Regions from separate parts of the Devosia sp. LjRoot3 genome, predicted to be linked through region 4. Evidence: predicted binding sites of a transcription regulator. Region 4 holds the regulator's gene; each other region holds the start of a gene.
What was found. The regulator LexA, encoded in region 4, represses DNA repair genes until DNA is damaged. The targets are predictions, from matches to a motif close to TGTTCNNNNTGTGTTCNG.
Positions count from the first base shown of each region.

Region 1: a site for LexA is predicted at 2,992-3,009, ahead of ACSQ2A_RS15400 (YifB family Mg chelatase-like AAA ATPase). Genes of this name have one in related genera too.
Region 2: a site for LexA is predicted at 1,542-1,559, ahead of ACSQ2A_RS01555 (PA0069 family radical SAM protein). Genes of this name have one in related genera too.
Region 3: a site for LexA is predicted at 4,035-4,052, ahead of ACSQ2A_RS03540 (2'-5' RNA ligase family protein). Genes of this name have one in related genera too.

Region 1 covers NZ_CAXUPK020000004.1:167,689-174,940, reverse strand. The annotation lists gene rsmI (16S rRNA (cytidine(1402)-2'-O)-methyltransferase) at 1-38, shown strand, start outside; gene ACSQ2A_RS15420 (YraN family protein) at 7-387, shown strand; gene gshB (glutathione synthase) at 397-1,341, shown strand; gene ACSQ2A_RS15410 (MarC family protein) at 1,405-2,037, shown strand; gene ACSQ2A_RS15405 (glycoside hydrolase family 25 protein) at 2,039-2,881, opposite strand; gene ACSQ2A_RS15400 (YifB family Mg chelatase-like AAA ATPase) at 3,061-4,587, shown strand; gene ACSQ2A_RS15395 (NUDIX domain-containing protein) at 4,610-5,062, shown strand; gene ACSQ2A_RS15390 (DUF1294 domain-containing protein) at 5,082-5,720, shown strand; gene ACSQ2A_RS15385 (helix-turn-helix transcriptional regulator) at 5,755-6,456, opposite strand; gene ACSQ2A_RS15380 (aldose epimerase family protein) at 6,624-7,252, opposite strand, start outside.
Region 2 covers NZ_CAXUPK020000001.1:307,713-314,964, reverse strand. The annotation lists gene ACSQ2A_RS01560 (MDR family MFS transporter) at 1-1,256, opposite strand, end outside; gene ACSQ2A_RS01555 (PA0069 family radical SAM protein) at 1,632-2,780, shown strand; gene ACSQ2A_RS01550 (HAD family hydrolase) at 3,033-3,725, opposite strand; gene ACSQ2A_RS01545 (phosphotransferase family protein) at 3,814-4,677, shown strand; gene ACSQ2A_RS01540 (hypothetical protein) at 4,674-5,255, opposite strand; gene ACSQ2A_RS01535 (DUF4180 domain-containing protein) at 5,333-5,698, shown strand; gene ACSQ2A_RS01530 (ribonuclease HII) at 5,698-6,393, shown strand; gene ACSQ2A_RS01525 (site-specific DNA-methyltransferase) at 6,476-7,252, shown strand, end outside.
Region 3 covers NZ_CAXUPK020000001.1:722,258-729,509, reverse strand. The annotation lists gene der (ribosome biogenesis GTPase Der) at 1-1,316, opposite strand, end outside; gene ACSQ2A_RS03550 (tetratricopeptide repeat protein) at 1,344-2,096, opposite strand; gene ACSQ2A_RS03545 (acyltransferase family protein) at 2,258-3,415, shown strand; gene ACSQ2A_RS03540 (2'-5' RNA ligase family protein) at 3,416-3,793, opposite strand; gene guaA (glutamine-hydrolyzing GMP synthase) at 4,139-5,710, opposite strand; gene ACSQ2A_RS03530 (acyltransferase family protein) at 5,861-7,084, shown strand; gene ACSQ2A_RS03525 (TspO/MBR family protein) at 7,077-7,252, opposite strand, start outside.
Region 4 covers NZ_CAXUPK020000001.1:1,350,798-1,358,049, reverse strand. The annotation lists gene ACSQ2A_RS06595 (glycerophosphodiester phosphodiesterase family protein) at 1-687, shown strand, start outside; gene ACSQ2A_RS06590 (GNAT family N-acetyltransferase) at 677-1,852, shown strand; gene ACSQ2A_RS06585 (hypothetical protein) at 1,934-3,034, shown strand; gene ACSQ2A_RS06580 (HIT family protein) at 3,047-3,463, shown strand; gene lexA (transcriptional repressor LexA) at 3,560-4,267, shown strand; gene ACSQ2A_RS06570 (YybH family protein) at 4,273-4,647, shown strand; gene ACSQ2A_RS06565 (diguanylate cyclase) at 4,894-6,687, shown strand; gene ACSQ2A_RS06560 (alpha/beta fold hydrolase) at 6,813-7,252, opposite strand, start outside.

The DNA of each region.
Region 1 (7,252 bases), on a different contig from region 4:
TCTACGATGCCGCCCTCGCCCTCAAGGCCCAGCAATAAAAGGCAAATTGCCGAACGCGGTGGTCAGCGCGGCGAAGCGCTGGCAGCGCTTTTCCTGCAGCTCAAATTCTACCGCATCAGAAACCGCCGCTACAAAACCCCGATCGGGGAAATCGACCTCGTCGTCGAACGCAATGGCACCATCGCCTTTGTCGAGGTGAAAACCCGCGCCACCCATTTGCTCGAAGCCGAAGCCCTCGAAGCGGTAAACACATCGCGCATTGTGCGGGCCGCGGAGCATTGGCTTGCGCGCCACCCCCGCGAGGCTGAAAAGACCTGCCGCTTCGACGTGATTTTCCTTGCACCCGGTCGCTGGCCACGCCATCTCATCAACGCGTTCGAAAGCTAAGGGACAACAATGTCGCTAAAAATCGCCGTCCAGATGGACCACGTCTCCACCATCAATCCGCGCGGCGACTCGACCTTCGCCATGATGCTCGAGGCCCAGGCCCGCGGCCACGAACTGCTGCATTACACGGCTAATACCCTGTCTTTGCGCGACAATGTGGTCACCGCCCTCGTCCAGCCGATCGCGGTAACCGACGCCGAAAAGGGCCAGCATTTTACCCTTGGTGAATCGAAGCGCGTCGATCTGTCGACCCAGGACGTGATCCTGATGCGTCAGGATCCGCCCTTCGACATGAACTACATCACCATCACCCATATTCTCGAGCGTCTGCACCCCAAGACGCTGGTGGTCAATCCGCCCTCCGCCGTGCGCAACGCGCCGGAAAAGATTCTGGTGACCGATTTCCCGCAGTTGATGCCGCCGACTTTGGTGACGCGCGACCGGGCCGAAATCCACGCCTTCCGCCGGGAACACGGCAACATCATTGTAAAACCGCTCTACGGCAATGGCGGCGCCGGCGTCTTCTTCATCCAGGAAGGCGACCACAATCTCAATTCGCTGATTGAACTGTTCGAGCAGAACTATCCCGAACCGTTCATGATCCAAAAATATCTTCCGGACGTGCGCAAGGGCGACAAGCGCATCATCATCATCGATGGCGAGCCGGTGGCCGGTCTCAACCGCATCCCGGCCGAAGGCGAAGCCCGCTCCAACATGCATGTTGGCGGCCGCCCCGAACTTTCCCCGCTCACCGAGCGCGAGAAGGAAATCTGCGCCGCCATCGCCCCGGCGCTCAAAGAGCGTGACATGATCTTCGTCGGCATCGACGTCATCGGCGACTACCTTACCGAAATCAACGTCACCTCTCCCACCGGCATCCGCGAAATCAAGCGCTTCGGCGGCCCGGACATCGCCGTCCTCATCTGGGATGCCATCGAAAAGCGCCGCGCCTGAGCCGAGCTTGGCGACACCCCGCAAATCCCGTAAGTGTCAGCTTTGGGTTTTGCGGGGATCTTCGTGGACACTTCGGCTTTTCTCGTCGCCTTCGCGACGCTTTTCGCGACTGTCGGCGTCGCCGATATCGCTTTCATCTTCGCCGCGCTGACCAAGGATCATTCGCCGGCGCAGCGTCGAATCTTCGCGACCCGCGGCGCCGTCATCGCGCTGCTGATCCTGTTGTTCTTCGCCTTCCTCGGCAATGTCATTCTCGACATCTTTGGCATCACCATTCCGGCCCTGCGCACTGCAGGCGGCGTGTTGCTGCTGCTGATTGCCATCGACATGGTCTTTGCCCGCCACTCGGGCGGCACCGGCACCACCGACGAGGAAGAGAGCGAGGCGCGCCACGCTCACGATATTTCCGTGTTTCCCCTCGCCATGCCGCTGCTGGCCGGCCCCGGCGCCATCAGCGCCGTGATCCTGCTCACCACGGGTGCGGATTCGGATGCCGAATTCTGGCTGGTCATCGCCGCCATCATCGTCATCCTGTTCCTCGCCTGGGTGACGCTCCTTGTCGCCATCCCGATCCAGCGCCTGCTTGGCCTCACCGGCCTATCCGTGGCCTCCCGTATCGTCGGCATTCTGCTTGCGGCGCTCGCCGTGCAGTTCGTCTTCGATGGCGTGAAGGCCTCGGGTCTTTTAGGCGGCTAGCCTATTTGGCGAACTGGCAGCGGCCCGTGGGGGCAAGCGCAGCGATAGCTCGCGGGTCGCAGCCGGTCGACAGGAACATCAGCCAGTCATTGGTCGAGCCGTAGAACACATTGCGGTCGACCTCGCCGCGCACGCCCGGAACAACGCCGGTCTGCGTGTATTGCCAGAAGGTCCAGGGACGGTTTTCATAGCGCTCATGCGGCTCGGCAGCGGTCGAACGCAGCCAGAACGTGTTCGGAAAGTATTCACCCGCGAGCACATCGCGGTGGAAATTCATGTCCGTATAGATGATCGGCAATTTGCCGGTATGCCGCTCCATCACATCGAGCATCAGCCGGATTTTTTCCAGCGCATCCGCCTTGTTCGGCTTCACCTTGCAGCTCGAATGGTTGTTCCATTCCAGATCAAGCACCGGCGGCAGGGCGCTGGGATCGGCCGGCACGTTTTGCACGAACCAGTTGGCCTGTTCCGACGCCAGGGAGCACCAGGTCATGAAGTGATAGGCGCCGCGCGGCATGCCGGCATCCCGGGCACGCTGCCAGTTCACGCGGAAATTGGGATCGACATAGTCCTTGCCTTCGGTCGCCTTCATGAAGACGAAATGCGTGCCCGCGGCTCGCGCCTTGGCGAAATCGACATTTTCCTGATAGCGCGCCACGTCGATGCCCTGCACCGGCATAGACCGCGCCCGATCGACTGCCGCATGCGGACGATTATCGCCCGGAATAGCACCATAAAGCCCGCCGCCAGTGGCGCAGGCCGCCAGGGCTGTGACCGCCAGGCCCATCACGGCATTGCGCAATAGAGCGGAAACAGGAGCGGGCAAACGGAAGGCGCGGGCCATCAATACACTCGGAACACAAAGACAAACTGAGCCTTTGATTCAACATGGCGCGGTTAACGGAGGTTTAGGGTAACCAATGTGGCAGCATGCATGGTTAACAGACCATTCTTTGTTCGCTCTCCGTTCTTGACTCGGCCCTTCCTTCTGTTAGCGTTGTGAGGGGTTTGGGGGCATTCCACATGGTGACGCGCGTCGCGACCGTGGCGTTCCAGGGCATCGAGGCCGTGCCGGTCGATGTGCAGGTGCAGATTGCGCCGGGCCTTTCCAAATTTCTCGTCGTTGGATTGCCTGACAAGGCCGTGAAAGAATCGAGCGAGCGCGTCCGCGCCGCCCTCGTTGCTTCCGGTCTGGGCCTGCCGCCCAAACGCATCACCATCAATCTCGCGCCCGCCGACCTTCCCAAGGAAGGCAGCCACTATGACTTGCCCATAGCTCTCGGCCTGATGGCCGCCATGGGCGCCATCCCGCAGGATGCGCTGGATCGTTTCCTGGTCCTTGGCGAACTGGGGCTCGATGGGCGCCTTGCCCATGTCGATGGCGTCCTCCCGGCCGCCATTGCCGCGGCCTCGCGCGATCTGGGCATCATCTGCTCCACCGCCTCCGGTCCAGAAGCTGCTTGGGCCAATGACGAGATCGACATCGTCGCTGCCGATAGCCTTCTCGCGCTCGTCAATCATCTTGTCGGCCGGCAATTGCAGGCGCGGCCAAAACCCGCAAGGCAGCTTGTTGATGCCTCCGTCCTGCCCGATCTCGCCGACGTCCGCGGCCAGACCATCGCCCGCCGGGCTCTTGAAGTCGCCGCCGCCGGTGGCCACAATCTCCTCTTCGTCGGGCCGCCCGGCGCCGGAAAATCCATGCTGGCCGCCCGCCTGCCCTCCATCCTTCCGCCGCTCAGCGCCCGCGAACTGCTCGATGTGTCGATGATTCAGTCGATCGCGGGCGAACTGGCCGGTGGCGCCCTCTCCGATCGGCGTCCCTTTCGCGCGCCGCACCATTCCGCCTCCATGGCCGCCCTTGTCGGCGGTGGGTTGAAAGTGCGGCCGGGCGAAGCGACCCTCGCGCATAATGGCGTGCTTTTCCTCGATGAATTGCCCGAATTCGGCCCCAGCGTCCTCGACAGCCTGCGTCAGCCGCTCGAAAGCGGGGAAACCGTCATCGCCCGGGCCAATGCCCGCGTAACCTATCCCAGCCGTTTCCAGCTCATTGCCGCCATGAATCCGTGCAAATGCGGCATGGCCGGCACACCGGGCCATATCTGCAAGCGCGGCAATGCCTGCGCCGCCGATTATCAGGCCCGCGTTTCCGGCCCCTTCCTCGATCGCATCGATATCCGCATCGATGTGCCGGCGGTGTCCGCGACCGACATGATCGGCGCCGCCGGTGCAGCCGAGCCGTCCTCCGCGGTCGCCAGGCGCGTTGCTGCCGCCCGCGAACGGCAGCGCCAGCGCTATGAGGCGGCAGGCGTGCCCGACATACTCACCAATGCCGCAGCCGGCGCCACCCTGATCGAAAAGCTGGTCGAACCCGATCGCGAAAGCCAGACCCTGCTCCTGCAGGCTGCCGAACGCTTCAATCTGTCGGCGCGGGCCTATCATCGGGTGCTGAAAGTCGCGCGTACGCTTGCCGATCTCTCCGGCGTCGATAAGGTGGCCCGGCCCCATATCGCCGAAGCCCTGAGCTACCGCCTCAATTTCGGCGCCGCCTGATCTTTCGGAGTCTTTTGTTCCCATGCAACACCGCATCTCTGCCGGCGTTCTGGCTTTGCGCGACGAAAAAATCCTGCTCGTGCGTCATTTTCGGCCCGGCAAACACGATTTCTGGGCCGGCCCCGGCGGTGGTGCCGAAGGCGCTGAAGAACTCTGGCAGACAGCCGAGCGCGAAGCGTTTGAGGAAACCGGCCTTCGCGTAAAGGCGCGAACGATGGCCTATATCGACGAGCTGGTCGACGACTGGGGCCGCATCGTCAAATTCTGGTTCCTTGCCGATTATGTGTCGGGCGAAATCGACGTTGCGGCCAATCCCGCCGAAAACGAAAGCATCAGCGAGGCCGGCTGGTTTTCGCGCGAAAACCTGCCGCAAGGCCATGTTTTTCCAGAAGTTTTGCGCGATCGCTTTTGGGAGGAGCTAAAAACCGGTTTTCCGGCTCCGATCAAATTGCCCCTGCGCCAGTCGATCTTCTAGAAAATACAGGAGAGAAGCCTTGCTGCGAGGCGAACTGGTGCAGTGGAACGACAGCCGCGGCTTCGGTTTCATTCTGGCCGATGGTGGCGAACGCTACTTCGTTCACATCTCCAATATTGGCCGAATTGCCACGCGCCCACGCCAGGGCGATTTCGTGTCTTTTGCACCTGCCAAGGGGCAGGATGGGCGGCTTCAGGCCCGCTCCGTCTCGATTTTGGGCGCCAATCCCAAGCCGACCCTGGCGCAGATGCGCCGAGGGGCGGAAATGCCCGCCCATTCCACTTGGCGGGTGCCCTTGGCCGGGTTGATGGTTGTACTGATCGTTGTCGGTCTTTTGCTCGGCCGTCTGTCCTGGCCGCTTGCCGCGCTTTATGCCCTCATGGGCGTGATCTCGTTTTTCGCCTATGGCCGCGACAAGCAATTCGCCGAAACTGGCCAATGGCGCATCCCCGAGGTGACGCTGCTTGTCCTCGATCTCTGTTTCGGCGTGATCGGGGGATTGCTCGGCCAGGACGTCTTTCGACACAAGACACGAAAGCCCGGATATATCGCTACCACGCTGCTGATTTCAGGCGTGCATCTTCTCTGGATTGCCGGCTTTGCCGTCGGCTTCATCCCTCCCGACGTGTTTGCTGAGCTGAGAAACATCGTGCCCTAGGGCTGTGTTTCACGTGAATCCGTCCGGTTACCCCTTACCCCTCATGCGCACGGCGATCGCGCGACCAGCTATCGCGCCATTCGCGCTCCAGCACGGCCCGGCGCTTGCCAAAACGCTCTTCGGTGATGATCAGGTTGACGATGCGGTCGGTCCGAAAATTGCGAAAATCCTGTCGCAACAGGCACCAGGCGGCGATGGTCTGCTTGCCTTCGTAAAAAGCCAGGCCCACCGGCCAGAGAGTTCGCGAAGTGGCTCGCCCCTGCTCGTCCTCGTAATCTATGGTGACAGCCCGCTCCTGGCGCATGGCCAGCCGAATGTCGCCCAGCACCGGAATGGGCTTGCGCCCGCCCCAGATGGCCACCGGCCAGAGCGCCGTATCGCTGATCCGGTCGCGCAGGTCTTCTGGTGAGGCAGTGGCAATCTTGGCCAGTGCATTGCGCGCGGCTGCGCCCAGACCGTCGTCCGGCTGCGTCTCCACCCATCGCGCGCCCAGCACCAGCGCCTCCAGTTCCTCGGGCGAAAACATCAGTGGCGGCAGGAAAAAGCCGGGTTTCAGCATATAGCCGATCCCCGCCTCGCCATCGATCGGCGCGCCAAGGCCGATAAGGGTCTGGATATCGCGATAGAGCGTGCGCACCGAAACGCCCTGCTCCTCGGCCAAAGCCGCGGCCGTAATCGGGCGACGATGGCGCCTGAGGGCGTCCATGATGGCGAAAAGCCGTTCGGTCTTGTCCATGCATTCCCCTCCTGCAAAGGCGAATCTGGTTGCCAGATTCTTGCCCCTGAATCCATGCCTAAACATGAATTTTGTTCATGTTTTGATCTGGTCGTGGAAAATGAAAAAAGGCCGCATGATCATGTTCGGATCATGCGGCCCAAAAATGTCAGCTCTCGTCAGGAGCGTCAGGCGATTTCGATATCGCACCAGTGGCTATAGGGCCGTTCCGGCGTGTGGATGATATTGGGGAAATGCGGATTGTGCAGCGCGTCGGCCAGATTCTGGTCTTCGAGGCAGAAGCCGGCATGCTTTCCGTAATGCTTGCCATTGAGCCCCGGCACCGGAATATCGGTCCAGACGCTATTGTAGACCTGCACGCCCGGACGGTCCGACCAAAGCTTTAGCGTCAGATCCTTAGCCGGCGAAACAACCGTGGCGATCGGATCGGCATGCTTGCGGCCGGTATCGAGCACCATGCCGATGTCGTAGTCGACCGCCGCGCCATTGGCGTCGCGCATAGTGCGCTTCTGGCGCAGATCGTACTGCGTGCCGCGCGAGGGCAGGATGGCGCCGGTCGGCGCCAGATCGTCGCCGAGCAGTGTATAGGCGCTCGAATTGACCTGGATCGTGTGGTCGAGCACGTTTTCGCTCGTGCCGAGATTAAAATACTGATGCTGCACGAGACTGATCGGCGTCGCCCGGTCGGTCGTGGCGGTCAGTTCCAGCCGCAGCTTGTTTCCATGCAGGCTGTAGGTGGCGGCAAAATTGACATTGCCGGGATAGCCCATGGCGCCATCGGGCGAGAAATGGGTGA
Region 2 (7,252 bases), 1.0 Mb from region 4:
GAGCCCAGAATGGCGCTGGCATGCGAGTAGAACTTTGGCGGCACCGAGCTCATCGACGAGGTGAAGAGCGGGGTGAAGGTGAAGGCGAGGCCAACGCTGAGCACGATGTGGCCGGCAACCACGGCCCAGACCGGGGTATGCTGGCTAACGAGGGTCAACGCCCACATCACGGCCGAAACCGCAATGACACCCGGCACCAGCAGCGGCTTGGGACCAAAACGGTCATAGAGACGACCAACCACCGGACCAAGCACGCCCATCAGCAGACCACCCGGCAGCAGCAGCATGCCGGTCTGCAAGGTATCAAGGCCGAGCACCTTCTGGGTATAGATCGGCAAGAGGATCGAGCTACCCAGCAGCGCCACCATGGCCACGGCCATGGTGATCAGGGCAAAGGTATAGTTCTTGTGCTGCAGCGTACGCAGGTCGAGCAGCGCCTTGTCTTCGTTCTGGAGGCCAAACTGGCGCCAGACGAAAGCGGCCATGGAAACGAGACCCACGGCAATCGGCGCCCAGGCCGGAATGGCCGAACCATGCTCCGCGCCTTCACCCAGGCTCGACAGACCATAGACGAGACCGCCGAAGGCAAAGGCCGAAAGAATGACCGAGAGCACATCGAGCGGCGCATAACGCGGCGTCGAGACATTGCGGATGCGGCTAGCACCGATGACCAGCGCCAGGATGGCAATGGGCAGGGTGAAATAGAACATGAAGCGCCAATCGAAATGGGCAAGGATAAACCCGCCGATCGTCGGGCCGATGGCCGGAGCCACGGACATGACGATGGAAATGTTGCCCATGACCTTGCCCCGCCCTTCCGGCGGCACCAGCGACATCACCGTGGTCATCAGCAGCGGCATCATGATGGCCGTGCCAACGGCCTGCACCACGCGGCCGACAATAAGAAGTTCAATTCCGGGCGAAACGGCGCAGATCAGCGTGCCGGCCGTAAAGACCGACATGGCGATCATGTAGATCGGCCGCGTATTGAGGCGCTGCAACAGGAAGCCGGTGATCGGGATCACCACGGCCATGGTCAGAAGAAAGGCGGTGGTCAGCCACTGCGCCAGGCTCGCTGTGACGCCGAGATCGGTCATCAGGTGCGGGATAGCCACGCTCATGATGGTTTCGTTGAGGAACACCACAAAGGTGGACACGAGCAGAAGCCCGATGACCAACCGGTTGCGCGCCGCATTGTCAGGATGATGGGGAGCGCTTTGTTCAAGCGCGTCGAATGTTGCTGTGTCTGTCGTCATGTCCATACCCTCACTAAAGCGCGTGACACCCTCGCGACGCATGGCATCGCCGGAGTTCGACAGCGCTTTCCAATTTTCCTGCGACAAGGCCTGTCAGCAGCCATCAGTTTAGACCGCGCTTAACTAATCCCCAGAGGGATTGGCGGTCAATGCTAAATTCTAGACTTAACTAATGCGCCCCATTTTCGGGGGCGCCTTCACTACTCCCGCGGGGTTGTTCCGTCCAGCCCAAATTCGCGCAGGGCTGCATTGCGGCGCGAAAAATTGAGAACAAAAACTAAACATCGTTCTTGTTGTGTTCTCATTCGATTGCTAGATTTGGAACGCGCCGACGAGGTCGATTCCAACCTCGGCGGAAGCAGCAGGAGATATGCCATGGCCCTTTATCAGGCCCCAAGCTTCGAAGCGCTCGAACGTCTCAGCCAGAGCCGCGACGCCGACCTGGCGCGGCGTGAGCTGCTCAATTCCGACCGCATCCGCGGTCGCGGCGCCCAGTCGAACCATACCGGCCGCTTCGAAACGCATTCGCGCGAAAATTTCGATGATGGCTGGGGTGTCGTTGAAGCCCTGCCCATGACCGAGACGGTAGAACATGCCGAGCGCGCCAAGAGCATCATCACCACCAATGACAGCCCTGATATCGGCTTCGAGCGCTCGATCAATGCCTATCGCGGCTGCGAGCATGGCTGCTCCTATTGCTATGCCCGCCCCACCCACGCCTATCTCGGCCATTCGGCCGGCGTCGATTTCGAGCGCGAGATCTACGTCAAGACCAATGCCGTCGAGGCTCTGCGCAACGAACTCGGCGCAAAATCCTATCGCCCAAAGCCCATTGCCATGGGCACCAATACCGACCCCTACCAGCCCTCCGAGCGCAAGCACCAGCTGACCCGCGGCATTCTCGAAGTCATGCTCGAAACCCGCCACCCGGTGATGATCACCACCAAGTCGGCGCTGATCCTTAGGGATCTCGACCTGCTCACCGAACTGGCAAAGCTCGGCCTCGCCAAGGTCGCCATTTCAGTGACCTCCATGGATCACAAACTGAGCCGCAAGATGGAGCCCCGCGCCTCCTCGCCCGCAAGGCGCCTCGAAGCCATCCGCGCCCTCAGCGAAGCCGGCGTCCCCACCGCCATCTTCGCTTCGCCGATGATCCCGGCCATCAACGACATGGAACTCGAACGCATCCTCGACGCCGGCAAGGCCCAGGGAGCCCTCGCCGCCTCGATGATCCTCCTCCGCCTCCCCGGCGAAGTCCGCGACGTGTTTCGCGAATGGCTCCTCCGCCACTTCCCCGACCGCGTCCGCCACGTCCTAGCCCTCGTCCGCGACACCCGCGGGGGCAAAGACTACGACTCGCGCTTCGGCACCAGAATGACCGGCGAGGGCCCCTACGCCACCCTCCTCCGCCAGCGTTTCGACAAAGCCCGCGAACGCTACGGCCTCGACACGAAACTACCGGGTCTCCGCACCGACCTCTTCGTCCCGCCGACGCTGGAGAGCAAGCAGATGAGTTTGTTCTGAAGCTCCCCCTCATCCGGCGCTACGCGCCACCTTCTCCCCGAGGGGGAGAAGAACAGGACGGTTCCCATAGATGTATCGGTGACCCCTTCTATTCCTCTCCCCCTCGGGGAGAGGGTGGATCGCGCATAGCGCGAGACGGGTGAGGGTGCTTGCCTAGGAGTACAACCTCCCATCCTGCGTCCCCACCGGGCTTGTCCCGGTGGTCCATGCCTCCGCGAGAGACTTCCGGACCAGGCCCGGCAATGAAACCAACTATGCGCTCAGCGCCTCGCTCGCCCCAACGCGCTCGGCGATAAACCGCAGCATCTGCCGATCGGTGTAATCCCGCGCCGCCAGTGTCGCGCCCGCTTCCAGCAACTGCGCCAGTTCCAGCCCCGTCGCCATCCCAACCGTCGCAATCCCCGCCGACGTCGCCGACTTCAACCCGGTCCGCGAATCCTCGAAAGCCACGCAGTTCTTGGCATCGGCCCCGAGTATCTTCAGCCCCTCCAGATAAGGCAGCGGATGCGGCTTCCCAAACTCCAGTTCATCCCCAATCACCAGCCCCTTGAACCGGTGCCGCGCCCCGATGCTATCCAGCAATTGCTCGGCATTGTCCCGCGGCGCATTGGTCACCGCCACCGCCGGCAGGCCAATGGCGTCGGCCCAATCCAGCAGCGCAAAAAGCCCATGCACCGGCTCGACGCCCTCAGCCGCCAGCGAGCGGAACAGGGCTTCCTTTTCCATCATGATTTCCCACCGCCGCTCCGGCGTCTCATGCGGCAGAAACTGCGAGCCGATCGCCTCATTGGCGAGGCCCTGCAGTTCGCGCCCAAAGCGTTCGCGGTCGAAATGGTGCCCATAAGGCGCAAAGGCCCGATTAAAAGCTTCGAGATGCAGCGGATCGCTCTCGACCAGCGTTCCATCGATGTCGAAAAGTAGTCCGGCGCCGGGCTTGAGAGTCATGGTCATTCCGTCGATAAATCGGGGGTGAGACCGCCACGAAATTTCTGCATCGTCAACGAGGCAAATTGTGCCAGAAATTCCCGCCCACATGTCTCTCGAACGCCTGCGCGAACTGACCGTCGCCGGCCATCCCCAATTTGCCGGCGCCCGTTTCACGATTCTCGCCGATGGCTGGGATAGCGTCGCCCTCGATATCGACGATCGCTACATCATAAAATTCCCGCGACACGAGGTGGCCGAACAGTCCCTTCGCCGCGAAGTGCTGCTGCTCTCGGTCATCGGCCCGCGCGTCCTGATGCCCGTGCCGCGCATGGATCTCCACGACATCCCCGTCACTCACACGATCCACGCCAAACTGCCCGGCCGCGCCCTCGACCCCGCCGCGTATGACAAGGTGCCCGAAAGCATGCGCGCCGAAATCGGCGAACGCCTCGGCCAGTTTTATGCACACCTGCACGCCATCAATCCGGACCTGCTGGCCAATGCCGGCGCCGGCCCGGTGCAGGAGTGGCTCGATGCAGAAACCATCCGCCACCGCATTGCGCCCCATCTGCCCCCCGCCCTAGCGCCCTGGGCCGAAGAGGCACTGGAAAAACTGGAAAATCTCGGCCCCGACCCCCACGGCATCACCTATGGGCTCTTTGACGGCCATGGCTGGAATATGGCCCATGACATCGCGCAAAACCGCTTCGGCGGCATCTTCGACTTCGGCGATTCCGGCTTTGGGCCGCTGCATCAGGAATTCATCTATTCCAACCTGACCTCGCCCGACCTCACCCGCCGTATCATCGACAGCTACGAGCGCCACAGCGGTCGCACGCTCGACCGCGACCGCATCACCCTCCTCACCGATATCCATCGCCTCTGGGAACTTGCAGAGGAATATGAAAATGCCGAAGGCACGGCCGAAAAGATCGAAGCCGCCCACACCTGGGTCAGCATGCGCCCCTAGTACTGTTCCACTTTCCGCGCGTAAGTGGACATGAAATCGAGCGAGGCCATGACGCCCTGCAGCGACAGCCAGATATCAGCCGGCTGCTCCGCGCCCGTCATCGGCACGATGAGCTTGAGCGAAGCCCGCTCCTTCATCCGCTCGATCAACTGCGCCTCAAGATCGGCATCGGCCACAAAATACTGATTGGTGACGTTGAACCGCGTCTCCAGTTCCTCGCCCATGGCCAGCATCACCGGCCCATCCCCGGCAAACAGCAGCCGCATCGGCCGGCTCTCATCATAAGAGCCCTCATCCGCCGCCACGGTGATTGCAAGATCAAGCTCGCCATCAAGCCGATTGCGGATCAGCGTCAGCTTATAGGCCGGCAGGCTGGCGCTGTTCTGCATCTGGCTGCCGGTGCTGGCAAAGCACGAATAGCCATAATAATCGGCTGAATCTTCCACGATGGCGTCGGGGCAAGCCGCCAGCCAATCGCGAAAATATTCGCGCCACTCGCCATAAGAATGATGAAAAGGTTCGGCTACTGCGGGCACGGTGAGCAGCAGCAGGGCGGCAAGGCGTGCACAAGCGCGCATCAAAACACTCTCGTCTTTGCCCCCCGGCCAGACTCTTATATCAGTGACCCCAGAAAAATGACCAGAGGACGACAGGCGTGGCCATCGAGAAGATAAACGGCCTCAATGTGATGCTGCTCGACGAGACCGGGCCGCTGCTCGCCTCCGAGCAGGACGCGCTCGACGTCATCGGCGCCACCTATGGGCTCGAAGTCGACGCCGTCGCCATTCCCGTGTCGCGCCTTGACCCCGACTTTTTCGTCCTCAGCAACAAACTGGCCGGCCACTTCATCCAAAAGCTGCAGAACTATTCCATGCGCCTCGTCATCCTCGGCGACATCTCTGCTGCCATGTCGGACAGCAAGGCCCTCACCGATTTCGTCGGCGAAACCAACCGCATCGGCCATCATTTCTTCGCCGCGGATCGTGCAGCCATGGAGGCCGGCTTCGGCCGGGCCCGCTGATGCCGCGCAAAGTCACCGCCACGATCGAATCCACCGCCGAACTCTTCGCACCGGAAGCCGACTTCCCCGATTTCAGCCATGAGCAAATGGCCTATGACCGCGGCGCCCGTTGCGTCGTCGGCGTCGATGAAGCCGGTCGCGGCCCGCTCGCCGGCCCCGTCGTCGTCTCCGCCGTCCGCCTCGATCCCAATCACATCCCTGCAGGCCTCAACGATTCCAAAAAGCTGACCGCCGAGCGCCGCGCCGAACTCTTCGACGAAATTTCGGCCGTCGCCGATGTCGCCATCGTCAGCGCCCCGCCTTCGGACATTCTCAATCTCAACATCCGCGGCGCCACCCTCGCCGCCATGGCCCGCGCCGTCCGCGCCTTGCCCTGCACCGCCGATTGCGTGCTGGTCGATGGCCGGGACGTGCCCCCCGGCCTCCCCTGCCCCGGCATTGCGCTGATTGGTGGCGATGGCCGCAGCGTCTCCATCGCCGCCGCCTCCATCGTCGCCAAAGTCATGCGCGACCGCATGTGCGCCATCATGGATTGCGACGCGCCCGATTTCGGCTTTGCCGGCCACAAGGGCTATGGCACGGCAGCACACTTGAAGGCCCTGAACCTCCACGGCCCCAGCCGCCACCACCGCTCGGCCTTCGCCCCGGTGGCAGCACTTCTCATGCAAAAGACCACCGTCACAATCGAGGGTTAACCCCTCGCTAACCCCTTACAAACGCTCCATTAACCCTGACGAAGTACAAAGGCATGGTTAGTACTGCGTTAGGGATAGTTGCATGTTGCGTACCGCGCGTACGGCCCAGTCGGCCGATGCGGAGGAGGCTTCCCGCCTTCCGATCGACACCATTCTCGTGGGCGATTGCATCGACCACATGAATGCCTTGCCGGCCGGCTCCGTCGATCTCATCTTCGCCGATCCGCCCTATAACCTGCAGCTGGAACAAGGCCTTACCCGCCCCGACCAGTCGAAGGTCGATGCGGTCGACGACGATTGGGACAAGTTTGACTCGTTTGCCCACTATGACGCGTTCACCCGCGGCTGGCTGAAAGCTGCCCGGCGCATTCTGAAGCCCGATGGCGCCATCTGGGTCATCGGCTCCTATCACAATATTTTCCGCGTCGGCACGGCGCTCCAGGATCTCGATTTCTGGATGCTCAACGACGTCATCTGGCGCAAGGCCAACCCGATGCCGAATTTCCGTGGCACGCGGTTCACCAATGCGCACGAAACCCTGATCTGGGCCTCCAAAAGCCAGAAGAGCCGCGTGACCTTCAATTATGAGGCCATGAAGCTCGCCAACGACGACACGCAGATGCGGAGCGATTGGCTCTTCCCCATCTGCACCGGCGCCGAACGCCTGAAAAACGAAGACGACGACAAGGTCCATCCGACCCAAAAGCCGGAAGCACTGCTGTTCCGCATTCTCAATGCCACGACCAAGCCGGGCGATATCGTGCTCGACCCCTTCTTCGGCACCGGCACCACCGGCGCCGTCGCCCGAAAGCTCGGCCGCCATTTCATCGGCATCGAGCGCGAAGAAACCTATGTCGAA
Region 3 (7,252 bases), 630 kb from region 4:
GCGAAGACGATGAAGCTCGGCGGACGGGTCTTGGCCTGCGTCATGTAGCGCATCTTGAGGCGCCGGCCGGAGACGGCCGGGGGCGGATGGCTCTCGGTCATGGCGGCGAGCCAGCGATTGAGGCGCGACGTCGACACGTGGGAATTCCAGGTGCGCTCGATCTCGAAGATCGCCTGCATCAGCTTGTCTATATTGCGACCGGTGAGGCCCGACAGGGTTACCAGCGGAATGCCGCGCAGCTGCGGCAGGAGCCGTTCGCACTCTTCGCGCAGTTCGGCGAGCTTGGCGTTCTTGTCCTCGATCAGGTCCCACTTGTTCAGCGCGATGACCATGGCGCGGCCTTCGCGCTCGACGAGATCGGCCAGGGCCAGATCCTGCTTTTCGAACGGAATGGTGGCATCGAGCAGCAGCACGACGACTTCGGCATACTGGATCGAGCGAAGGCTATCGCCGACGGCCAGCTTTTCGAGCTTTTCGTTAACGCGCGAGCGGCGGCGGATGCCGGCGGTATCGACGAGATTGATGACGCGGCCTTCCCATTCCCATGGAACGAGAATGGAATCGCGGGTGATGCCCGCTTCCGGGCCGACGAGCACACGGTCCTCGCCGACCATGCGATTGACCAGCGTCGACTTGCCGGCATTGGGGCGGCCGACAATGGCGACGTTGAGATAGCGGCGCGGGTTCCAACGCAGCGTCGCCTCGTCGCCCTCGCCTTCGAGCATGTCGGGCGTGATATCGACGTCGACTTCGGGCAGCTCATCGAGATCGCCTGAAGCTTTTGCGCCGGAGGCGGCCTCGGCCGCCTTCTTCTCTTCGGCCACATCGATGGCGGCGGAGACGATGGAATAGAGCTCGGAAAGACCGAGACCGTGTTCGGCCGACAACGCGATGGGTTCGCCGAAGCCGAGCTTGAAGGCTTCCACGAGGCCATGCTCGGCGGATTTGCTTTCGGCCTTGTTGCCCACGAGGTGGACGTCCTTGCCAGCCTTGCGCAGGACCTGGGCAAAGCGCTGGTCGAGCGGCACGACGCCGGCGCGAGCGTCGATCATGAACAGGATGACGTCGGCTTCGCGGATCGCCATTTCGGTCTGCTGGCGCATGCGGTCTTCGAGGGAGCCGTCCTTGACGTCCTCATAGCCGGCAGTATCGAGAATACGGAAGGTGAGGTCGGCGATATGACCCTCGGCTTCGCGGCGGTCGCGGGTCACGCCGGGCGTGTCATCGACAAGCGCGATCTTGCGGCCGACGAGGCGGTTGAAAAGGGTCGACTTGCCGACATTGGGGCGACCGACAATGGCTACTGTGACCGTCATGGTCGCTCCCTAGCTGGTTTGTATTTCTTACTGAGCCGCAGGCGCGGGCGCAGCCTCGTCGCCATCAACGATGGTCTCGATGGCGTCGGCGGCGACTTCGGCGTCAGAGGTGGTCTCTTCGGCGATGAGCCCGGCCGAGGTCATCTGGGCGATGTAATAGGCAACGCGATTGCGAATGCCTTCCTGGGCCAGCGGATCGTTGAGCACGGCTTCGAAGGTAGCCTTCGCGGCCGTGGCATCGCCAGCCTTGAACTGGGCGAGACCAATGAGTTCGCGGGCGACGCGGCGCATCGGGTTGTCATCGGTGGCGATGGTGGCAACGCGGGCTTCAACATCGGCCAGGGTGCCGGTATCGACGAGGAGCGTTGCCGCCTGCAGCAGGGCCAGTTCGCGCAGGCGCACGTTGGACTGGGCATTGGCGAGCGCGTCATAGGCCGCGACCGCACCGGCAGTGTCGCCCGACTTGGCGAGCAACGAGGCCTTGGCGAATTCGGCAAGCACCGGATATCCGCCCGAACCATTGGCGGCGAGCGCATCGAGCTCGGCCTGGGCGGCCGCAAGGTCGTCCTTGTCCGCGCTGGCGAGGGCTGCATAGAGCTCCTCGGACGAACGGGCCGACTGGCTGCTGGTGTACCAGGACCAGCCTTCGTTGACCGCGACGACGGCCACAATGGCCACGGCCGCACCGATGACGAAAGGCGCAATACGGCGCCAAAGCGCCCGCATGCGATCGGAGCGGAGCTCCTCGTCAACTTCACGGAAAATATTGTCCTCGGCCATGGCGGTCTCTGGGTCTCAAGCAAATCCGGGGCACGTTTATCACGCTGCCCCCGGAATGCAAATTGCACGGCGCAAAACCAAGGTTATTAACCGCTGCCATGGCATTAATGTCTGTATGTGCCGCAGACGGGCTAGATTGCGGCCGTGGCAGAGACCTCCAAATGAGTGCCAGGCGCGACCAGACCATCGACATGTTTCGCGGGATCGCCATCCTGCTCGTCGTGCTGTTTCACTTCACCGCGCGCCTGCCGGCCTATGCGCTCAATATCACCGAGGGCGCGCCCTGGCCGGTGTTTTTCGGCTGGGTCGGGGTCTATTTCTTCTTCATTATCTCGGGCTACTGCATCTTCATGACGCTGGAGCGCTCGGCGACGGTCGGCGTTTTTCTCGCCCGACGCATTTCGCGCATCTATCCCGCCTTTGTCGCCGCGGTGCTGCTCCTCTTCGTCTTCGGGCTTGTCGCTTACATTCCGTCCGTGCCGGAGGCGAAATTCCACGCCATCCCGCCGAACCTGCTCGATGTGGTGATGAACCTCTTTTTCGTCGGCGAAATCGGAGAATGGGTCGATGGCTCATTCTGGTCGATTGCCGTTGAGGTGAAATTCTATCTTCTCGTCGCCCTGCTCGCCGGCGTCTTTCACGACCGCGTGCGCTTTGCACGGGTCTTTGCCTCATTGGCGCTGGTCATGGCGCCGATCTGGGCGGTATCGACGCTGTTTTCCAACTTCGGCAGCGGGCCGATCACGCCGCAATCCTTGCTGAAATTCCTCGCCATTGCGCCCTATCTCAGCTTCTTCGCCGTTGGCATTCTGGGGCGGCAGTTCGAGGCGGGCACGACGGGCACGGGCAAGCTGCTGGGCGCAAATATCGCGGTTTCAACCGCGGTAGTCTGGATCGAAGCCTACTCGTTCGAGCTGCATGATGGTTGGCTAACCGCGACCGTGTGTGCGCTGGTCTATCTCGTGCTGGTGGGCCTCTTCGTGCGCTTCGTAAGGGGCAAGACCTTTCCGGCCGTGCCGGGCCTGTCACTGGGTGTGGCCCAGGTCGGCCTTTTGAGCTTTTCCTGGTATCTGATCCACGAAAACGTGGGGATCAGCATGCTGACCCTGCTCGATCTCTATATGCCGGCGCATGTGGCCTTGTTGGTCACGGTGATTGCGACCTTCCTGCTGGCAATCGCCTTCGCCGCGCTCTTCGAGTGGCGGTTCAGGAAACCTGTGGAGCGCGTTGCGATGGCGGTGCTGGACTGGATAGGCCAGCGCGTCAGCTGGCTGGCACCCCTGCGATCGGCACCGATGTCGCCGCAAGCGGCGGAATAGCTAGAAGCCTAGCGGCCAGCGGGCCAGATGCTCAAGGCGGCCCGTGCCGACGACGCTATGGATCAGCCAGAAGGCGTCGACCCGGAGCCGAACGGGCCTTGCGACACTCCGCGTTCGTACCCGTCCATCGCTATAGAACAGGGTGATATGCGGATTGAACGAGGATGGCGACTTGATGCCGTAGCGACGCATTTCGCGCCGCAGCACTTCATAGAGTTCTAAGGCGCCGCGCGACGAAGAGGAGCAACAGAGCACCGTCGGAAAGTTTCGTCGCTTGTTTTTATCCCAGGTCTGCAACACATCGAAAATGATCTCGAAACGAGCTCGGCGAATTGCGGCACCGATCTCGAGAGCATCCTCCAACAGCTCCGGTGCCATGGGTTCGCCCTCGGAAATTCCGTTCAGCGACACATGAAACTGGCTCGCAGGGGTAACGCGCGTCGCCCGAGCTTCGCGCGCCCAAGTCCGTGCGTCCCTCTCCAATTCCTGAGCCACTCGCGGAGGTGGAACGAGTCCAAAATAGGATCGGTGTTGAGAGAACCCCGAGAGCAATGTCGGCTTTGCATTGCCGAACAGGTCCGGCTCAAATTCCCCTTCCCACTCCATGGTACACCTCAATTGTTCCCTTTTTGTTCTCCTCAAAACTAGCGCCATGAAGTGGCGCGAGTCAATGAGATTTAGGATCGGTAGGTGGCCGGTGGAAAAGTGAGGTTCGTTAGAACCTCACTCCCACTCGATCGTGCCGGGCGGCTTGGACGTGACGTCATAGACCACGCGGTTGATGCCGCGGACTTCGTTGATGATGCGGGTGGCCGTCTTGCCGAGGAAGTTCATGTCGAACTGGTAGAAGTCGGCAGTCATGCCATCGACCGAGGTCACGGCGCGTAGGGCGCAGACGAATTCGTAGGTGCGGCCATCGCCCATGACGCCGACGGTCTGGACCGGAAGCAGCACGGCAAAGGCCTGCCAGATCTTGTCGTACTGGCCGGACTTGCGGATTTCGTCGAGGTAGATCGCATCGGCCTGACGGAGGATGTCGAGCTTTTCGGGGGTGATGCCGCCGGGGCAACGGATTGCGAGGCCCGGACCTGGGAAGGGGTGGCGACCGATGAAGCTATCCGAGATGCCGAGTTCGCGGCCGAGGACGCGGACTTCGTCCTTGAAGAGTTCGCGCAGGGGCTCGACGAGCTGCATGTTCATGCGCTCGGGGAGGCCACCGACATTGTGGTGGCTCTTGATCGTGACCGAGGGGCCGCCGGTGAAGGAGACGCTTTCGATGACGTCGGGATAGAGCGTGCCCTGGGCCAGGAACTGCGCGCCACCGAGTTTCTTGGCTTCTTCCTCGAACACTTCAATGAAGAGGCGGCCGATGATCTTGCGCTTGGTCTCGGGATCCGACTGGCCTTCGAGTTCGCCGAGAAACTGCTTGGAGGCATCGACATGGACCAGCGGGATATTGAACTGGTCGCGGAACATGGTGACGACCTGTTCGCTCTCGTTGAGGCGCATCAGGCCGTGATCGACATAGATGCAGGTGAGCTGATCGCCGATGGCTTCGTGGATCAGCACGGCCGCGACCGAAGAGTCGACGCCACCGGAGAGACCGCAGATGACCTTGCCGCTGCCGACCTGGGCGCGGATCTTTTCGATCATCTTCTGGCGATAGGCGGACATGGTCCAATTGGACTGGATGCCGCAGATCTGGTGCACGAAATTGGCGTAGAGTTTTGCGCCATCGGGGGTGTGCACGACTTCCGGGTGGAACTGCACGGCCCAGATGCGGCGGGCCTCGTTCGCGATCATGGCGAAGGGCGCGTTGGGCGAGGTGCCGACGACTTCAAAGCCTTCGGGGATCGAGACGACGCGGTCGCCATGGCTCATCCAGACCTGGTGGTCGGAGCCGGTGGTCCAGACGCCGTCATAAAGCGCGGAGGGCTTTTCGACGTGGACGTCGGCGCGACCGAATTCGCGGTGATGGCCGGCTTCGACCTTGCCGCCGAGCGCCATGCAGAGGGCCTGCTGGCCATAGCAGATGCCGAGGATCGGGACGTTGGCCGCGAAAACCGCAGGATCGATCGTCGGCGCGTTTTCGTCGAGCGTCGAGGCGGGGCCGCCCGAGAGTACGATACCCTTGGGATTCAGGGCCGCGACGGCTGCGGCCGCGGACTGGAAGGGATGGATTTCGCAGTAGACGCCGGTTTCGCGAATGCGTCGCGCAATGAGCTGCGTGACCTGCGAGCCGAAGTCGACAATGAGGATGGTGTCTTGGGCGGGGGCGGTGTCTGCTTGCGTCATGGCGAGGCTTTAGAGCAGAGCAAAAGATTCCGCAAGCACCCGCGCTGCAAGGCTGGACTGACGCTGCAGCAAGCGGCACAAGCTCGCTCCGCGGGATCGACCGGCGCGATGAGGCGTTAGGGCGAGGAGCCCCGATCTGGAACGTGCTTGATGACCAATGACAACCGATTGCTGGGTGCAGACTTTTTGCGGGCCACGGCGTGCCTTGGCGTGCTGTTGCACCACCTTGCCTTTCGCATGGACATGAATGCCGTGCCCGATGCCGCCGAGCCGGTCGTGCGGTTCCTCGTCTATGGCAGCTTTGGCGTGACAGTGTTTTTCGTGCTCAGCGGTTTTCTGCTGGCGCGGCCGTTCTGGCTGGCACTCGATGCAAGCAAGCCGATGCCCTCGCTTCGGACTTTTACGCTGCGGCGCCTGGCGCGGATCGTGCCGGGGTTTTGGTTGGCGCTGGTGGTCAGCCTGTTGCTCGACCTGTGGCTGGGCGGCAAGGTGCTCGATGGCGAGCGGATCATCCGGTTTGTGGCCGGCCTGTTCCTCGTCAGCGACTGGCATTGGGTGACGCTGTTTCCGGTCGATAATAATGGGCCGCTTTGGTCGATCGGCTTTGAGGTGACAGCCTATCTGCTGCTGCCGCTGGGCATGGCGGCGGTGTTTGCGCTCAAGGCCCGAAGCTGGCCGGCACGGCTGGCCTGGCTCGGGGTGATCGGCGTGGCGCTTATCGTGCATGTTCTCGTGGTGCAGTATGCGCCTATCGACGAGGTCGAGCGCGGCTGGAACCATGGGCTGGTCGGCGGCGCCAAGGCGTGGATGCCGCGGTTTAATCCCATCGGGTTCTTTGCCATTTTCGCCGTCGGCTCACTAGCAGCCGGGGTTCAGGTTCTCATTCAGAGCCGGCGCGGGATCGGCATGGATATCATTGGCGGACTTGCCGTCCTGGCGACCGCGCTGATCATGGCGCTCAATATCGGCGGGCTGACGGAAGGCTTTGGCTGGCTTGGCATTCCTTATGCCTTCCCCGTCATGCCGCTGGCGGTTGGCATTGCGCTCGCCACCCTGCCCTCGTCTATCTATGTCGGGCGGCTGCTCGACAATGGCCTGGTGCGCTTTATCGCGCGCATCTCGTTCGGCATTTATGTCTGGCACTTCGTGATCATGTGGCTGCTCGAAAAGCTGGTGCGCGGTTCATTCCGCACCTCGGGCCCCAATGGCTGGGCGACCTGGCTGCAGACGAGCACCGCGGTGTTGGTAATCACTGCGGTCGTGGCGACGCTGAGCTTTTATCTGCTCGAACAGCCGGTGGTGCGCTGGGCGCGGAAATTCGAGCGGACCGGCAGGCGCGAGGACCAACCTGCCGGTGCCAAGGCGGTCAGTTGAGGACGCCAATCGAGAGATTGAGCAGGCTCGCGAAGCTGACCCAGGCCAGGTAGGGCAAGAAGAGCGATGCCGCCAGGCGGTCGCGGTTCCAGTTGACGAGAATGAAGCCGAGGATGGCAAACCACATCAGGACGATGATGGCGAAGGCCGGCCAGATCATCTGGCCGA
Region 4 (7,252 bases):
AGTGCCAGCGCCTTTGCCGCCGCCATTGCAGGCAATTTCGCCATTGAGTGCGATCTCCAGCTTACGAGCGACGGTCACGCTCTGGTCTTTCACGATGAGAAGCTCGAACGGCTGACGGGCGAAACCGGTCTTGTCAGCGACCTTACCCTCGCCGAAATGACCGACATGAAACTGCTCGACAGCGCCGCCGGCGACCGTCCGCAGACCTTCGACACTTTCCTCGAGCAAATCTCGGGACGAGCCCTCCTCCAGGTCGAGCTCAAGCACCAGCCGAGCCTTGATGCCACGCGCCGCCTCGCGACGGTTGCGGCCGAAGCGCTCGCCAAATATTCCGGTCCGACCACGGTCGAATCCTTCGATCCGCGCCTCATCGCTCTCATCCGCGAATACGGCTTTGCCGGCCCGCGCGGCATTATCACCTATGACTACGAAGGCGAAGACTATCCGCCTGGGATCACCGAGGACGAGCGCTATACGCTGCGCCACCTCCTCCACTGGCACGAGACGCAGTTCGACTTCATTTCCTGCGACAAGAACGCTTTGACGCTGCCCGCGATCACATTCTGGCGCGCCCTCGGCAAGCCGGTGACCGCCTGGACGATCCGGTCTAAGGTTGAAGCGGAGGCCGCGGCCCCCTACATCGACCAGATCGTGTTCGAAGGGTTCAACCCGGACAGTGTCTCCTAAAGAGCTTTCAGCAACCATCCATCCCTCGACGGCCTCCATTCCGGCCGAGCAGTGGAATTCCCTTGTGCCGGGCACCGATGGGGTGCCCGACAATCCCTTCCTCGACCACGCCTTCTTTCTCGCGCTCGAAGAATCAGGTTGCGCCAACGGCCGCACCGGCTGGCAGCCGCAGCACATCCTCATCAAGGACGAAGCCGGCACTGCCGTGGGCTTGTTGCCGCTGTTCCTCAAAACCCATTCCATGGGCGAATATGTCTTCGACCACGGCTGGGCCCAGGCGCTCGAACGCGCCGGCGGACACTATTATCCCAAGCTGCAGGGCTCCGTACCCTTCACGCCCGTGACCGCCCCAAAGCTGCTGGTCCCCTCGGACAGTCTCGAAATCCGCGCTGCCTTGCTCTCGACTGCCGAAGAGCTGGCCCGCCAGCGCAATGCCTCGTCCGTCCACCTCACCTTCCTTCCCGACGAAGATGCCGCCACGGCCACAGCCTCGGACTGGCTGAGCCGCGTCGACACACAGTTCCACTGGCACAATGACGGCTTTTCGAGTTTTGACGCCTTCCTCGAAACCCTCTCCTCGCGCAAGCGCAAGGTGATCCGTCGCGAGCGCCGCGACGCATTGGCCGAGGGCATCAGCATTCGGTGGCTCAGCGGAGCCGACATCAAGGAGCATCACTGGGATGCTTTCTTCGATTTCTACGAGGACACCGGTTCTCGGAAGTGGGGCCAGCCCTATCTCAACCGCAAATTCTTCTCGCTGCTCGGCCAATACATGGCCGACCGGATCGTCCTGATTTTTGCCTATGATGGCAGCGAGCCCATTGCCGGCGCTATTAATTTCATCGGCAAGGACCGGCTCTATGGGCGGAATTGGGGCGCTACCCGCGAGGTGCCATTCCTCCATTTCGAGGTCTGCTACTACCAGGCCATCGACTACGCCATCGCCCATGGCCTCAGGGTTGTCGAGGCAGGCGCGCAGGGCGAACACAAGCTCGCGCGCGGCTACACCCCGGTGAGCACGCATTCGGCGCACTGGATTGCCCATCCGGGCCTCAGGGAGGCCGTTGCTGACTATCTCGAGGCAGAACGCCCTGCGGTAACCCACGAGCAGTCGGTGCTCGAAACTTTCTCACCCTACCGACGCGGCGAACGCACCGATCGCTGATCGCGTGCGGCGGCAAAGCACCTTTCCCTCCCCGGCGATCGATTCTAAAACCGTCTTATGTTTTGGGACGCTTTCATTTTTTTGCTTCAAGCCGCGCTCGCCTTCGTCGTTTCGACGGCTCTTTTCGATGCGCTCCACTGGTTGCTGCACCGCTGGGAAAAATCTCCCAATCCGTGGCTGAGGAAATTCTCCTCCTGGCACTGGGTTCACCACAAGTTCCTCGGGCTCGATATGCAGGTTAACCCGGCCTATGTCCGGGCCAATATCTGGTTCCACGTCCTGCCCGAATACCTCACCGCAATGCTGGGAACTCTGCTGTTCCTTTTCGTCTTTCCCTGGCCGCCGATCGCGCTGGTCGCCGTGGTGCGCACCATCATGCTGGGCCTGACGCTGCGGGAAGAAGGGCTCGATTTCAACCACATGTCCATGAACCGCGTGGGAGGCCAGCAGGGCCTTCTGTGGGTAAACAACAATTACCACGCGATGCATCATGTCTATCCGCACAACTTCTTCTCCTCCTTCACCAATGTCTTCGATCTCGTCGCGGGCACGACCTGCCAGATCGAGGGGCGGCGCTTTCTCGTTACCGGTTCGGGTGGCGCCTTCGGCTCGGCCATGATCAGGGCGCTGGAAAAGCGCGGCGCCATTGTCGAAGTGGCAAAGTCAGGTGTCGATTTTTCCGCGGGCAGCTATGCCGGACTAGAAGAAAAGCTCGCGCGCGCCGATGTCCTCGTGCTCTCCCACGGCGCCAAGACCGACGATTGCTGGAACGCCAATTACGTCACCTTCCGCGATCTCATCGAGCGTTTCACCGCCATCGGCAAAGGCCGCCTGGCGCCACCCGAAGTCTGGGCGCTGGGCTCCGAAGTCGAATTTCATGGCGATATGGGCCTGGATGAACTCAAGGACTATTCCAGCTCCAAGCGCGCCTTTGCGGCCCGCGCTCGCCACTATTATCGTTCCGACGATCTCATTTACCGCCACATCGTCCCCTCGTCCTTCACCTCCGCCATGGGCAAGGGCGCGATGTCAGCGGAAACGGCCGTCAACATCGCGCTGTTTTTCATCACACGCGGTATCAAGTATGTTCCGGTGACATTGACGGGCCTTGCCGTCCTCAATTTCTTCCGCTTCCGCTACGCCAACAATGCCGGCGACGAAACGCTGGCCGCAGCCGAATAATCCGAGGGGCCAATGAGCTACGATCCGACCAATATCTTCGCCAAAATCCTCAAGGGCGAACTGCCTTGTCACAAGGTCTATGAAGACGAGACTGCGTTGGTGATGATGGACATCTTCCCCCAGTCGAGGGGCCACACGCTGGTCATTCCCAGGGCCGCTTCGCGTAACCTTCTCGATGCCGATCCTGCGGCTCTCGCGGAAGTCATCCCGCTGGTGCAGCGCGTCGCCAAGGCTGTCCAGACCGCCACCAAGGCCGACGGCCTGCGTCTGGCCCAGTTCAACGAAGCCCCGGCCGGCCAGACCGTCTTCCACCTGCATTTTCACATCATTCCCGCCTATGAGGGCATTGCCCTTGGCGCCCACGCCACCGGCCGCGCCGACGATGGCGAACTGGCCCAGTTGGCCAAGGACATTGCGGCAGCGCTCTAGCGCCCGGAAAACACCAAAACCCCAAGACTCTTGCGGAACATAGGTGGAACACATATAGTCGTTCCGTCTATGTTCCGATTCTGGGGTCGCCGGGCAATGCTGACGCGCAAACAACACGAACTTCTCATGTTCATTCATGAACGCATGAAGGAAAGCGGCATTCCGCCGTCCTTCGATGAAATGAAGGACGCGCTCGATCTCGCCTCCAAATCCGGCATTCACCGGCTGATCACCGCGCTTGAAGAGCGCGGCTTCATCCGCCGCCTGCCCAACCGGGCCCGCGCGCTGGAAGTGGTAAAGCTCCCCGATTCGATGAACCCCTCGCTTGGCGGCCGCAAGTCCCGCTTCGAGCCATCCGTGATCGAGGGCAATCTGGGCAAGGTCGCCTCGCCCCCCGCGCGCAGCACCGACGACTATGCCCGCCCGATCTCGATCCCCGTCATGGGCCGCATCGCCGCCGGTACGCCGATCGAGGCGATCCAGAGCCATTCCCACACCATCGCCGTTCCCCCGGAAATGCTCGGCGCTGGCGAACACTATGCGCTCGAAGTGCGCGGCGACTCGATGATCGAAGCCGGCATTTTTGACGGCGACACGGTGCTCATAAAGAAGCAAGACACAGCCTCGACCGGCGAGATCATCGTCGCTCTCGTCGATGACGAGGAGGCTACCCTTAAGCGCCTGCGCCGCAAGGGCAATACCGTGGCGCTTGAAGCTGCCAATCCTGCCTATGAAACCCGCATCTTCCCGCCCGACCGCGTCAAGGTGCAGGGCCGGCTCGTTGGGCTCCTGCGGAAATATTGATTAGCGTGGCCGCCACACCTGAAGCGGTGATGGCGGCTTATGCCGACCTGATCAACCGGCACGATTTTGCGCTGCTGATCCCCCTGATCGACCCCAAAGCCAGCTTCTGGTTCAGTTCTGGCACCTACCAGGGCCACGAGGCGGTGCGCGAAGCCTTCGAGCGTACTTGGCGACGTCTCGCCAACGAAACCTATTGGCTGGAAGACCTCGTCTGGATCGCCAGAAGCGCGGAAGCCGCCAGCTGTACATACCGCTTTCATTGGCACGCTACGATCGACGGTCAACGCGCCGAAGGCAAAGGTCGCGGCACGACGGTTCTTGCCAAAAGCGAGAATGGCTGGCGCATTGTGCACGAACACCTGAGCGCTTTTCCGAAGTAACTGGAGCCGCTTCTGGCACTCGTGCTCCATAAACGAGGGCGTTGCCGCGGCGACGGCGAAGCTTTCGCCCTCAAGGCGTGTCTCAACCGGGACCAGTCTCTCCGCGCATCCATACCTTCCGTCGCTGCGCCACCCAGCCTGCGGCATCGCGACCCGAACAAAAATGGCAAAGTTTAAGCCGATTTTTAGCGCCATCGCGCATCCTCTAGCCTGAATCTAGGCCCCCTAATTGGAACGAGGACCGCGATGCGCATTAGCACGATTACCAATTGGGCATATGCCTTGACCGTAGGCCTGACCTTGTTGTCGGGCGGCTCGTTCATCATTGCAACGCACTACGCGGATCGCGAGCGTGACGCCCTCGATACGGCATGGAAGGCTGATGAGAGTGTCGAAGCGCTGGCTCGGGCGGCCGAGCTGACCACGGAGGACGCCCGGCTTTACGTGTTCACGGGCGAGCAACGATACCAACAGGCGTTTCAGGCTGCCCTGGCCGAAGAGCGTGAACGGGAACGCGCGGTTCGCGTATTGCGAGAACGGGGGCTGCCCGAAGAGGAATTGGCAGCGCTTCGTGCGATAGAAGCAAACGCCGAAATCCTGGACGCAATCGAGGAAAGCGCGGTTGCAGACTTTGCCAACGGAGCCGAAGCTCAAGCCAAAGCGGCTCTCTTCTCCCCCGAGCACGAAGAGGCCCAGTTCGGCCTCCTGAGCAGTGTCAGCCATTTTGTCGATCTCGTTGCCACGCGAACCCGCGGGGAAGTGGAGCAGGCAAGCGCTCAGGCAGCTCTTTGGGGAACGATAGCCAAGTCGATGCTCGCCCTGACCGCAGTGGTCTTCCTGTGCGTGCTCTATTTTGTCCTGACGCGGCGTGTGACGCGCCCCTTGCTTCGCATGAGCAATGTCGTGCAGCGCCTCGCCAAGCAGGACTATGATGTTCAGCTTCTGACAGACGGTCGTCGCGACGAGATTGGCGACATGAACCAGGCGATCCAGATATTTCGTGACAACGGCCTCGAAAGAGAGCGCCTGGACGCCGAACGGCGCAAGGATCAGCAGACCAAGGACCAGATACTGCAACTGATGCATCGTCTCCAGGCCTGTCGACTGGAAGGAGAACTTGCCCCGGTCGTGTCCCTGTTTGCCTCGCAGCTTTTTCCGGATCTTTCCGGCCATCTCTTCGTGATGAACACGGGCAGGACAGCGCTGATCGCCAAAAGCAGTTGGGGCACACCCACCCTGTCCGGCAAAGAATTCGCCGCTCATGAATGCTGGGGAATTCGAAGAGGCAGAGCGCATTTTAGCGAGGGCGCAAATAGTGACGTCAGATGCCTCCACCTCGAACAAGGTTCAAGCTCGGCTCTTTGCGTTCCGCTCTCAGCGCGCGGGGACACGGTCGGTGCACTGTACTTCGAGGAAGCCGAAGGCAGCGCGGCCCTCGCGAAAGCACGAACATATGTCGAGTTGATCGCAGAAAATCTGGCCCTGGCGATCGCCAATCTTCAATTGCGGGATCGACTTGCCAACCTCGCCGTGAAGGACCCTCTGACTGGACTGCTCAATCGGCGCTCGCTTGACGAGAATCTGGCGGAGTTGATCCAGAGCAGTGAAGACGGTTCCGCTTCGCTGATGATGATCGATATCGACCATTTCAAGCGCTTCAACGATCAGTTCGGACATGACGCCGGCGACTTCGTCATGGGTCAGGTGGCGGCCATCATGACCAGTATCGCTGGACCCGGAGGGGTCGTGCATCGATATGGCGGCGAAGAATTCGCAATCATCCTTCGAAAGCAGGACACAACTGCGGCGCTCCACACCGCGGAAGCGATAAGGCATGCCATCGAAACCGCGCCGATCGATTATCAGGGGCAGCCCTTGGGAACCGTCACCGTTTCCATCGGCATAGCGTCCACCGAAGATGATCGACCCAAAGCCACTCTGATGCAGCGGGCCGATGCGGCGCTTCTGCAGGCCAAGTCCAGCGGAAGAAACGCCGTCGTCAGCGATTGGTCTGGCCGCGCCAATAGACGCCTTGCATAAAAAGGAAACTGGTCGCCCTTCGCTCGCTGCAAGCTGAGGCGATGGCGATCGGTCTATCGCCTCGGGCGTCGCTTCCGCCCTCCGGCCGAACCGGAGGGCGTCCTCTGCGTGCAGCCCCCCTTGGACTAGGAAGCCTTCTGCCGTTCCAGCCAGCCCAATATCGCCTGGTTCGTCTCTTCCGGTTTTTCCTGCTGAATCCAGTGCCCGCAATCGAGCATGACCACATCTACATTCGGAACAAACGTAGCCAGTTTATCGGACGGCGGAATCGCGTCGCGCGCGCCGTGGATCATGAGTGTTGGTTGCCGAATGATAGGATCCGCATCGGCCAACAGATGCCAGTTGCGATCAAGATTCCTGTACCAGTTGATGCTGCCGGTAAATCCCGTTTTCTCGAAGGCCGAGACGAAAACCGCCAACTCGCCATCGCTCATCAAGGGCTCCCCGAGCGGCGTTTCTGCCCTGGCGAGATTGATCATCGCCATGCCCGGCTCGGGCTCCTTGAAGGGCTCGTTTTTCCGATAGAGGTTGCGTAGGAACCGGAAGGCATTCTCGTCCAACACGG